4 regions of the Streptomyces sp. NPDC039480 genome follow, and region 4 is predicted to be linked to each of the others. Evidence: riboswitches for the same ligand, from Rfam matches in the RefSeq annotation. Region 4 holds a riboswitch; each other region holds the start of a gene.
What was found. Region 4 has a riboswitch for cyclic di-AMP ahead of ACZ56E_RS26220 (M23 family metallopeptidase). Riboswitches for the same ligand answer to the same signal wherever they lie in the genome.
Positions count from the first base shown of each region.

Region 1: linked by a shared signal. The riboswitch ahead of ACZ56E_RS07405 (C40 family peptidase) and the one ahead of ACZ56E_RS26220 (M23 family metallopeptidase) in region 4 are both predicted to bind cyclic di-AMP.
Region 2: linked by a shared signal. The riboswitch ahead of ACZ56E_RS11840 (C40 family peptidase) and the one ahead of ACZ56E_RS26220 (M23 family metallopeptidase) in region 4 are both predicted to bind cyclic di-AMP.
Region 3: linked by a shared signal. The riboswitch ahead of ACZ56E_RS38455 (transglycosylase SLT domain-containing protein) and the one ahead of ACZ56E_RS26220 (M23 family metallopeptidase) in region 4 are both predicted to bind cyclic di-AMP.

Region 1 covers NZ_JBVITX010000002.1:304,850-307,040, reverse strand. The annotation lists gene pcrA (DNA helicase PcrA) at 1-627, opposite strand, end outside; cyclic di-AMP (ydaO/yuaA leader) riboswitch at 884-1,039, shown strand; gene ACZ56E_RS07405 (C40 family peptidase) at 1,048-2,191, shown strand, end outside.
Region 2 covers NZ_JBVITX010000003.1:258,381-260,571, forward strand. The annotation lists gene ACZ56E_RS11830 (ATP-dependent Clp protease proteolytic subunit) at 1-179, shown strand, start outside; gene ACZ56E_RS11835 (hypothetical protein) at 187-495, shown strand; cyclic di-AMP (ydaO/yuaA leader) riboswitch at 903-1,079, shown strand; gene ACZ56E_RS11840 (C40 family peptidase) at 1,083-1,556, shown strand; gene ACZ56E_RS11845 (ATP-binding protein) at 1,600-2,052, opposite strand.
Region 3 covers NZ_JBVITX010000018.1:116,793-118,983, reverse strand. The annotation lists gene ACZ56E_RS38455 (transglycosylase SLT domain-containing protein) at 86-808, opposite strand; cyclic di-AMP (ydaO/yuaA leader) riboswitch at 813-969, opposite strand; tRNA gene ACZ56E_RS38450 (tRNA-Met) at 1,701-1,774, shown strand; gene ACZ56E_RS38445 (hypothetical protein) at 1,961-2,191, shown strand, end outside.
Region 4 covers NZ_JBVITX010000009.1:21,497-23,687, reverse strand. The annotation lists gene ACZ56E_RS26225 (PP2C family protein-serine/threonine phosphatase) at 1-474, shown strand, start outside; cyclic di-AMP (ydaO/yuaA leader) riboswitch at 696-843, shown strand; gene ACZ56E_RS26220 (M23 family metallopeptidase) at 855-1,940, shown strand; gene ACZ56E_RS26215 (aldo/keto reductase) at 2,071-2,191, shown strand, end outside.

The DNA of each region.
Region 1 (2,191 bases), on a different contig from region 4:
CGAGATCTTGGCGCTGAAGGACTTCGGCGGGAACTTCTTCGGGTCGAGGTCCAGGTCGCGGCAGACCAGGGCCATGAGGCGCTTGGAGTCCGCGGCGTCGTAGATCGAGAAGGAGGAGGTGAAGCCCAGTTTCTTGTACTCGCGGCGCAGGATGCGGACGCAGGCGCTGTGGAAGGTGGAGACCCACATCGCGTTCGCCCGGGGGCCGACGAGCTGCTCGACGCGCTCCTTCATCTCGCCCGCGGCCTTGTTCGTGAAGGTGATCGCGAGGATCTGGCCCGGGTGCACGCCGCGCTCGGCGAGGAGGTACGCGATGCGGTGGGTCAGCACCCGGGTCTTGCCGGAGCCGGCGCCGGCCACGATGAGCAGCGGGGAGCCGGCGTGCACGACGGCCGCGCGCTGGTTCTCGTTCAGCCCGTCGAGGAGGGACGCCGGGTCGATGACCGGGCGCGGGGCACCGTCGCGGTAGTGCGACTCGCGGGTCATGGGCGCGTCGAACTTCCCGTCGAACAAGTCGTCCGGAATGGGCTCCGGAGCGCTGTCCTCGGGCGGCGGCGGGGGCGCTTCGTCCGCGGCCCGGGAGGGCTGCAGGTCCGCCAGGAAGCTGTCATCAAAGAGGCTGCTCATCGCCTCCCGAGTCTAGGCGGCCCCACTGACAACCCGCTGCGGGTTCCGGACACACCCCGGACTTCCCACTCCGCGCTCACGGACGATCACGATCCGCTACGTCTCTCCGTGTCTCCATCGTGTCCGCGTCAAGGGTCTCGTAAAGTCACGAAAATGTATCGGGCATATCGAACATCAACCTTCACAGGAGCCACACGGGTTGGCTAGCGTGCCCGGCGGGCCACTCGCCCTCCCACCGGCGAACCCCGCCGGGAACGGGTGGCCTCCGCCGAGTCCGACACGTTCGGAGCCGGGGACCCACCAGAACCTTGGGGTGAATCGGTCCCGTACGAAGTACGGGACTGTAGGGCAGCCTTCCGAACCACCCGCCCGAACCCGACAGCTAACCCGGTAGGCGGTCTACGGAAGGAGTCGCCTCCCTTGGCGTCGCACCGCAAGCCGCGGACCCGTACAGCCGGCATACGCACGGCCCCCGCCGTCGGCATCACGACGGCAGCCCTCACCTCCGTCGCCCTCCTGGCACAGAGCGCGCAGGCGGCGCCCTCCGCGCCGACGAAGCCCAGCCTCGAAGAGGTCCAGAAGAAGGTCGACGAGCTCTACCGGCAGGCCGGCGTGGCCACCCAGAAGTACAACTCGGCCAAGGAGCGCACCGACAAGCAGCGCAAGAAGGTCGACCGTCTGCTCGACGACGTGGCCACACGCACGGACGAGCTGAACGACGCGCGCGAGGAGCTCGGCTCGTTCGCCGCCGCCCAGTACCGCACCGGCGCCGTCTCCGAGACGGCCACGATGATGCTCGCCGACGATCCGCAGGGCTACTTCGACCAGAACCACCTGGCGGACCGGCTCACCACGCGCCAGAAGAAGGCGGTCGACGACTACCAGGCGCAGCAGGCGTCGGCGACCAAGCAGCGCACGAAGGCCGCGAAGAGCCTCGAGACGCTGAGCGACTCGCGGGACGACCTGAGGACGAGCAAGCGGACCGTCCAGAAGAAGCTGGGTGACGCGCGTGAGCTCCTCTCGAAGCTGACCGCCGAGGAGAAGGCGCGGCTCGCGGAGATCGAGCGGAAGAAGAAGCAGGAGGCCAAACGCAAGGCCGAGAGGCTGGCCCGTGAGCAGGCCGCGGAGGCGGAGCGGGAGCGGAAGGCCGAGGAGGCGGCGCAGCGGGAGAAGGAGCGCGAGGCCGGCCAGGGTTCCGGTTCCGGCTCCGGATCTGGCTCCGGATCTGGCTCCGACACGGGATCAGGCTCGGGCTCGGGCTCCGGTTCAGGCTCCGGTTCGGGCTCGGGAAGCACCGACGGCAGCTACGCCACCAAGGCCGCGAAGGTCATCGATTTCGCGGAGGCCCAGATCGGCAAGCCGTACGTCTGGGGCGCCACCGGCCCCGACTCCTACGACTGCTCCGGACTCACGCAGGACGCGTGGAAGGCCGCGGGGATCTCCCTGCCGCGCACCACGTGGGACCAGGTGAAGGTCGGCACGACCGTGAAGACCGCCGACGCCAAGCCGGGTGACCTGGTGTTCTTCTACGACGACATCAGTCACGTGGGGATCTACATCGGCA
Region 2 (2,191 bases), on a different contig from region 4:
GCACCAGGCGGCAGTTAGAGGAGCTGCTCGTACGGCACACGGGGCAGAGCCCGGAGCGGATCGCCGCGGACATCGAACGGGACAAGATCTTCGACGCCCCGGCGGCCCTGGAGTACGGGCTCGTGGACCGGATCATCCCGAGCCGCAAGACCTCGCTCGCCGCCCGCGACCCGAGGTGAGTCACCGATGCTGCCGCCCGAACTGCCTCCGCTGCCCGCCCTCACGCACGCCGAGGCGGAGTTGATCGACCGCTATCTCGAAGTCGTCGACCTGCTCGGCCGCATCAACCCGGCCCGCGTCGAGCACACGTACCGCGGGCTGCGCGCCGCCCAGGCCCTGGTCGGGCGGGCGACCGCGCTGCGGGACGCGCTCGCCCTCATGCACCAGCGGGGCGAGACTGAGGTGCACGCGCCCACGCTGGCCCGGGCGCTGCGCGTCCTCGACGGTGAACGACGGGCGGGGCTACTCACCGTGCCGCCTCCGCAAGGCCCCTGAAATCCCCTCTTCGCAAGGCTCCTCAAATTCCGTCTCCGCAAGGCGCCTGAAACCTCGTCGGCCGCCCCGCTCCCAACACTGGAACGTCCGGCTCCACTTCGAAACGGACCAGTCGGGCTACCCCGGACGGCGTACCAGGACGTCCTTATCCGCACGGTCCGAAGTTGCGTCCAGCGAGTACAGCATGGCCGGAATTACGCATTCCGCTGCTGGTCGAGCGGTCGTCGGAGAAGGCGGCGGAACGTCGAATTCGGCAGTGTCCACCTGAACAGGTCAGTCGTGAGGAGCCTCACAAAACGCCGTTTCGGCTCGGTTTTCGGACCTGTTTCGGGTCAAGATCCCTTCCGACGACAAGCCCCCGCCACAGCGGCGGGGCGGTCCGGGCGGACGCCGAGTCCTGCCGCCACCCGGATGACCGGTCGACATCGGTGCAACGGCAGGAGTGGAGGACCCAGGTACGACGGGCCCGTCCGGGAAGTCCGGACGACGCCCTTGGGGTTAAGCCGCAGAGCATGACGCGGCCGGGCATCTTCGCCTGCCCGAACCCGACAGGTCATCCTTCACAGGCGGCTGACGAAGGGTTGCGCATGACCGCGCTGAATCATGTTCCGTCGCTGCTGAGCAGGACCGGTGCCGCATCGGCACTCACGCTCGCCGTCGTAGGCGGCACCGTCGTGGCCCCCGGGCTCACGGCGGAGGCCGAGGCAGCGACACACGGGACGAAGGCGCTCAAGATCGCGGCGTCCAAGAAGGGCTCCCCGTACGGCTACGGGGCGGTGGGACCCAACCGGTTCGACTGCTCGGGCCTGACGCTCTACTCGTTCAAGAAGACGGGCAAGAAGCTGCCTCGCACGGCCGCCGCGCAGTACAACAAGACCAAGCACATCTCCAGGTCCCAGCGGACCCGTGGCGATCTGGTGTTCTTCCACTCCGGCAGGAACGTCTACCACGTCGGGATCTACGCGGGTAACAACCGCATCTGGCACGCGCCCAAGAGGGGGACCGTGGTGCGCCTGGAGAAGATCTGGTCCAACAGCGTCTGGTACGGCAGGGTGCGCTGACCGCACCGTCCAGCGCGGCACTCGTGGCCCGCGGCCGAGCCGGTCAGCGGGCGTCGTCACACGAGCCGCGCTGGACAGGTGCCTGCCAGGGCAGCGCGATCCACACGGTCTTGCCGCCCTCGTCGGTGGGGCTGACCGAGAGCCTGCCGCCGCACTCGGCCGCCAGCCAGCGGATGATGACCATGCCGCGGCCGTTGTCCTGCTGGACGGCCGCGGGGAGCCGCTTGGGGTAGCGGGGGTGGCTGTCGGTGACACCGATGCGCAATTGCTCGTCACGGTCGAGCTCCAGGTCCACGGTGAAGGTGGGCGACTGGCCCAGGGTGTGCTGTACGGCGTTCGTGGCGAGTTCGGAAACGATCAGCCTGATCGTGTCGGCCACTTCGGCGTCACCGGGCAGGCCCCATTCCGCGAGCACGCGGGATACGAATTTCCGGGCGGCGGGGACCGAGACAGGATCGCTCGGCAGGGTGACGGAGGCTTCCTGATGGTCTGCCATGGCGACGTTGTCCCTTTCCCACCGGGACCGGTCTCCGGCTCGCGGCGGATGACTCGAGGACAGTCCCGGACTGGTGCTTCGCGCCAGCCTGCCACTCCTTGGCCGGTCACGGGTGGCGATCCACCGAGATGTGCATATA
Region 3 (2,191 bases), on a different contig from region 4:
CGGCGGCTTCACCACACGACTGAGCCCCGGAACGCCATGCGTTCCGGGGCTCAGTCACCGACCGGGAAGGGGTTGGGGGTGCGGCCTAGTAGGGGCCGTTGACGTTGTCGATCGAGCCGTAGCGGTCGGCCGCGTAGTTGCAGGCGGCGGTGATGTTGGCGACCGGGTCGTAGCTGTCGGTCGACGTGCCGGGCACGTGGTAGGCGGAGAACGTGGGGCCGATGACCTGCAGGAGCCCCTTGGAGGGGGTTCCGGCGACGGCGTTGGAGTCCCAGTTGTTGATGGCCATCGGGTTGCCGGAGGACTCCCGCATGATGTTGCGGTGGATGCCCTCGTAGGTGCCGGGGATGCCGTGCTGGGCCATGATGTCGAGCGACTGCCTGATCCAGCCGTCGAGGTTGTTGGCGTAGGACTTCTTCGCCACGGCGGGCTCGGCGGCGGTGTTGCCGCGCTCGGACCGGTCCGCCCGCTCGGGGGCGGCCGGGGCCTCCTTGCCGAGGGTGAGCTCGAGACCGGGGTGGATCAGCTTCGGGTCGTCGCCGAGGACGCCGCGGTTGTCCTGGTACAGCTTCTGCCAGCCGCCGCTCACGGAGTGCTCACGGGCGATCTCGGCCAGGGAGTCACCCGCGACGACGACATAGGTCTTCGGGGCCGCGGCGGGCTTGGCGGCCGCGGCGGCCGGCGCGGCGGCGGCCGTGGTCGCGCCGAGCACCGGAAGAACGAGCACGGCGCCGCCGGTGCCCGCGGCGGCGATGCCCCGGGTGAGCGAGCTGGACTTGGGACGGCGGTGCTTACCCTTTGCGGGCATGACGAATTCCTCTCCGTCGCCTGCGGGGTGAGCTGTCGGGTTCGGACGGGAGATGTCCGGTCGCAGGGCATGCGACTTCACCCCGAGCCGTCCCGTCACCGGGATCGGCGGCTTACCTGGGTCCCCCGCTCCTGCCGTGCGTGAGTGAGTGGGTGTGGGTGGGAGAGTTTCCGGACAGCGGCAGGATTCGGCGTTCCATCCGGATTGACGGTGACGTTAGGCGAGAAAGCCGGTGCGGAACAAGGCCGGAATTCGAATGGAGGGAATGCGCGGGCCCGTACCGCGTGATCAAAATCCCGCACCCTCTTTGATCGAAAACCCAACTCTCTTTGCGCAGAACGAGAACGCACTCCGCGGCCCGCGAAGCCGAGGACACCGGGGCGTGACGCAATTCACGGAGCGGGGTACGGCATTTCCCTCGAGTGCTCCACCAGGCGGCCAAGTGCAGCGTATGGCACTAACGAGTCAATTAGGTCGTATCTGGAAGAATACGGACATGCGCAAAGGTGGCTGTTCACGCCAGAACGGGCATTTCGCATCGCGTCGGTGTCGACCCGCCCAGCCCGGCCCGAGGTGAGGCCACGGGCATCCGACGCCGCGTCAACAATGCTTCTGCCGCGTAGAAAGTGACGCCCGCCCAGAAAAGGAGGGCGGCCGAAACGGAGGGCCCGCCCGCAGGAATTCCCTTTCCGGCGGACGTAGGTGAGGGCGGGAAAGGGAAATGTTCCCCATTCTTCTGGCGCACCCTCACCTTGTTTCTGATGCGGCATCACGGAGCGGAACAGCGGTTCGTGTGGCGGTGTACTGCGCGGCCCCGCAAGGCACTTGCCGCCCCCTGCGCCGCGCCGTGGTGTGAGAGTCCTCCGCGGTGGCGTAGGGTGGAGGAACACGACGCGGGGTGGAGCAGCTCGGTAGCTCGCTGGGCTCATAACCCAGAGGTCGCAGGTTCAAATCCTGTCCCCGCTACTGCAACAGCAGGGCCCGGATCCCATGTGGATCCGGGCCCTGCTGCATGTCACCGACGACCGCGAAACTGGCACCGCCACTCCTGCGCCCCGACGCCCCTGACATGTGTGCCATCAGTCGCACAACCATTCGCCCATCCCGCCGGTCATACGCGCGACACACACAGCAAGATCCGATGGGGGAGTCTTGAAGAAGTTCACGGCAGCGCTGGCCACGGGCCTCGTGGTCTGCACTGCCACACAGGTCGCCGCGCCCGCGGCGCACGCAGGGGACGGCGATTCGCGCAGCCGCACGGAAACCCTGCAGGAGGGCGGCAAGATCTACGCCCTCTACGAGCACATGTCCGCGCGTTTCCACCCCAAGGACGTCACGCTCGAGATCCACGCGAAGAACGACCCCGAGGTCCTCGCCAGCGTC
Region 4 (2,191 bases):
CGGCGCGACGGCCTCGACGCGTTCGAGGGGTTCACCACCGCCGTCCTCGCGGAGATCCGGCACGGCGAGGGTTCCGTACGCCTGATCAACCGCGGGCATCCGCCGCCGCTGCTGCTGCGCGGCGACGGGCGGCTGTGCGTCATGTCGGCGACCGAGCCCGCGCTGCCGCTCGGCATGGGCGACCTGGGGTTCTGGCCGGACCGGGCGGACGAGTCGGAGTTCCCGCCCGGCGCGACGCTGCTCTTCTACACGGACGGCCTGTCGGAGGCGCGGGACGCGGCGGGGGAGTTCTACGATCCCGCGGCGCGGCTCGGCGGGCGGATCTTCCCGGGCCGGGGCGGCCCGCACGCGCTGCTCGCCGCCCTGGCGGGGGAGGTGCGGCGGCACACCGGGGGCGCCATGACGGACGACATGGCGCTGCTCGCGGTGCGGCGGCCCGCCGCCGGCGATCCGGAGGTCACCACCGGTGACTGAAGTGCACCCCTCCGCATAACAACTGACACACTGTCAAGGAAATGTGAAGCTCCGGTGTTTGAAGGTCGGGGGTCAACTCGCCCCGGTCCGCACCCCCGTGTCCCGGTACGTACAGCCGATCAGCGTTAACGATCAACCCGAACGGCTTGGAATACGGACCCCCTGTCTATTAACGTTCGATAACGCAGCGCGGTCGTCCCAGCCGTCACTAGAGACGGCTCCGCGCGCACGCGCCTAATCCCGCAAGGGAGCCGGGGAACCACCAACTTGGGGTGAATCGGGCAGCTGTGCCTCCGTGCCAGGTGTTCGTAGGAGACCTTCCTGCTCCGAACCCGTCAGCTAACCCGGTAGGCGAGAAGGAAGGAAAGGAGCGCGCCCCAGTGGCGTCCAACCGGCCTGCCCCCCGCGCCGTGTACGTACCGAATGACGACGACTTCGGCTCGTACGACCAGGGCCCCCTCGAAGCGTTCGAGGAGTGGAACCCCACCGAGGAGTCCATCCGTCCCGTCCGCGGCAGGCACCGCGTGCACAAGAAGAGCGGCGGCGGGCTCGCCCGCAGCTCCACCGTGCTCGGCGTGGGCGTCATCGCCGCCGTCGGCGCCGGCGGCATCGCCACCGCGCAGGACGGCAAGCCGCCGGTCTCCATATCCCTGCCCGACCTGCCGGGCGTGGGCGCCGTCGCGGACTCGCTGCCCGCCGCCGAGTCCCTGCCGGGCGTCGGGTCCCTGATGTCCGACGGCTCGCCGGAGACCACCACGGCCGCGGCCGCCGCCCCGCTCACCGCCGCCGGTGTCAGCACCGCCGACGCAGAGCAGGGCACCGCCGACGCGGGCGAGGCGCTGCGCGCCCGCATCATGCAGCAGGCCGAGAACCAGCAGGAGCAGGCGGACACCGCCGTGCGGACCGCGGCCGAGGAGGCCGCCGTCAAGAAGGCCGCCGAGGAGGCCGCCGACCAGCAGAAGGCGGCCGAGAAGGCGGCGGACGCCAAGGCCGCGGCCAAGAAGAAGAAGGAAGAGGAGGCCCGGAAGGCGAAGGCGGAGGCCGAGCGCCGCGCCAAGCTCGCCAAGAGCTACGCCATCCCCACCTCCTCGTACACGCTTACGTCGCACTTCGGTGATGCCGGTTCCATGTGGTCCTCCGGGCACCACACGGGTCTGGACTTCGCTGCTCCCACCGGTACCCCGCTCAAGGCCGTGCACACCGGCACCGTCAAGGAAGCCGGCTGGGCGGGCGCGTACGGCTACCGCACCGTCCTCGAGCTGGAGGACGGCACGGAGGTCTGGTACTGCCACCAGTCCTCGCTCAACGTCAGCGCCGGCCAGAAGGTCAGCACGGGCGACGTCATCGGCCGCGTCGGCGCGACGGGCAACGTCACAGGGCCCCACCTCCACCTGGAGGTCCACACGCCCGGCGGCTCCGGGATCGACCCCCTCGGCTGGCTGCAGAGCAAGGGCCTGAACCCCTGACGTAACCCCGGGACGCGGACCCACCCCCCCTTACTGGAAGACTCCGGCGGTCCTGGCGACAACCCCCCGACGCCAGGGCTGCCGGTCCGGTGAACGGAATTCCGTTTCCGGCCGCGGTGTTGAGGGGCATATGACTTCTCTTCGTACGCTTGGCTCTTCCGACCTCGAGGTCTTCCCGCTCTCCCTCGGCGGCAACGTCTTCGGCTGGACCGCGGACCGGACGGCGTCCTTCGCCGTCCTCGACGCCTACA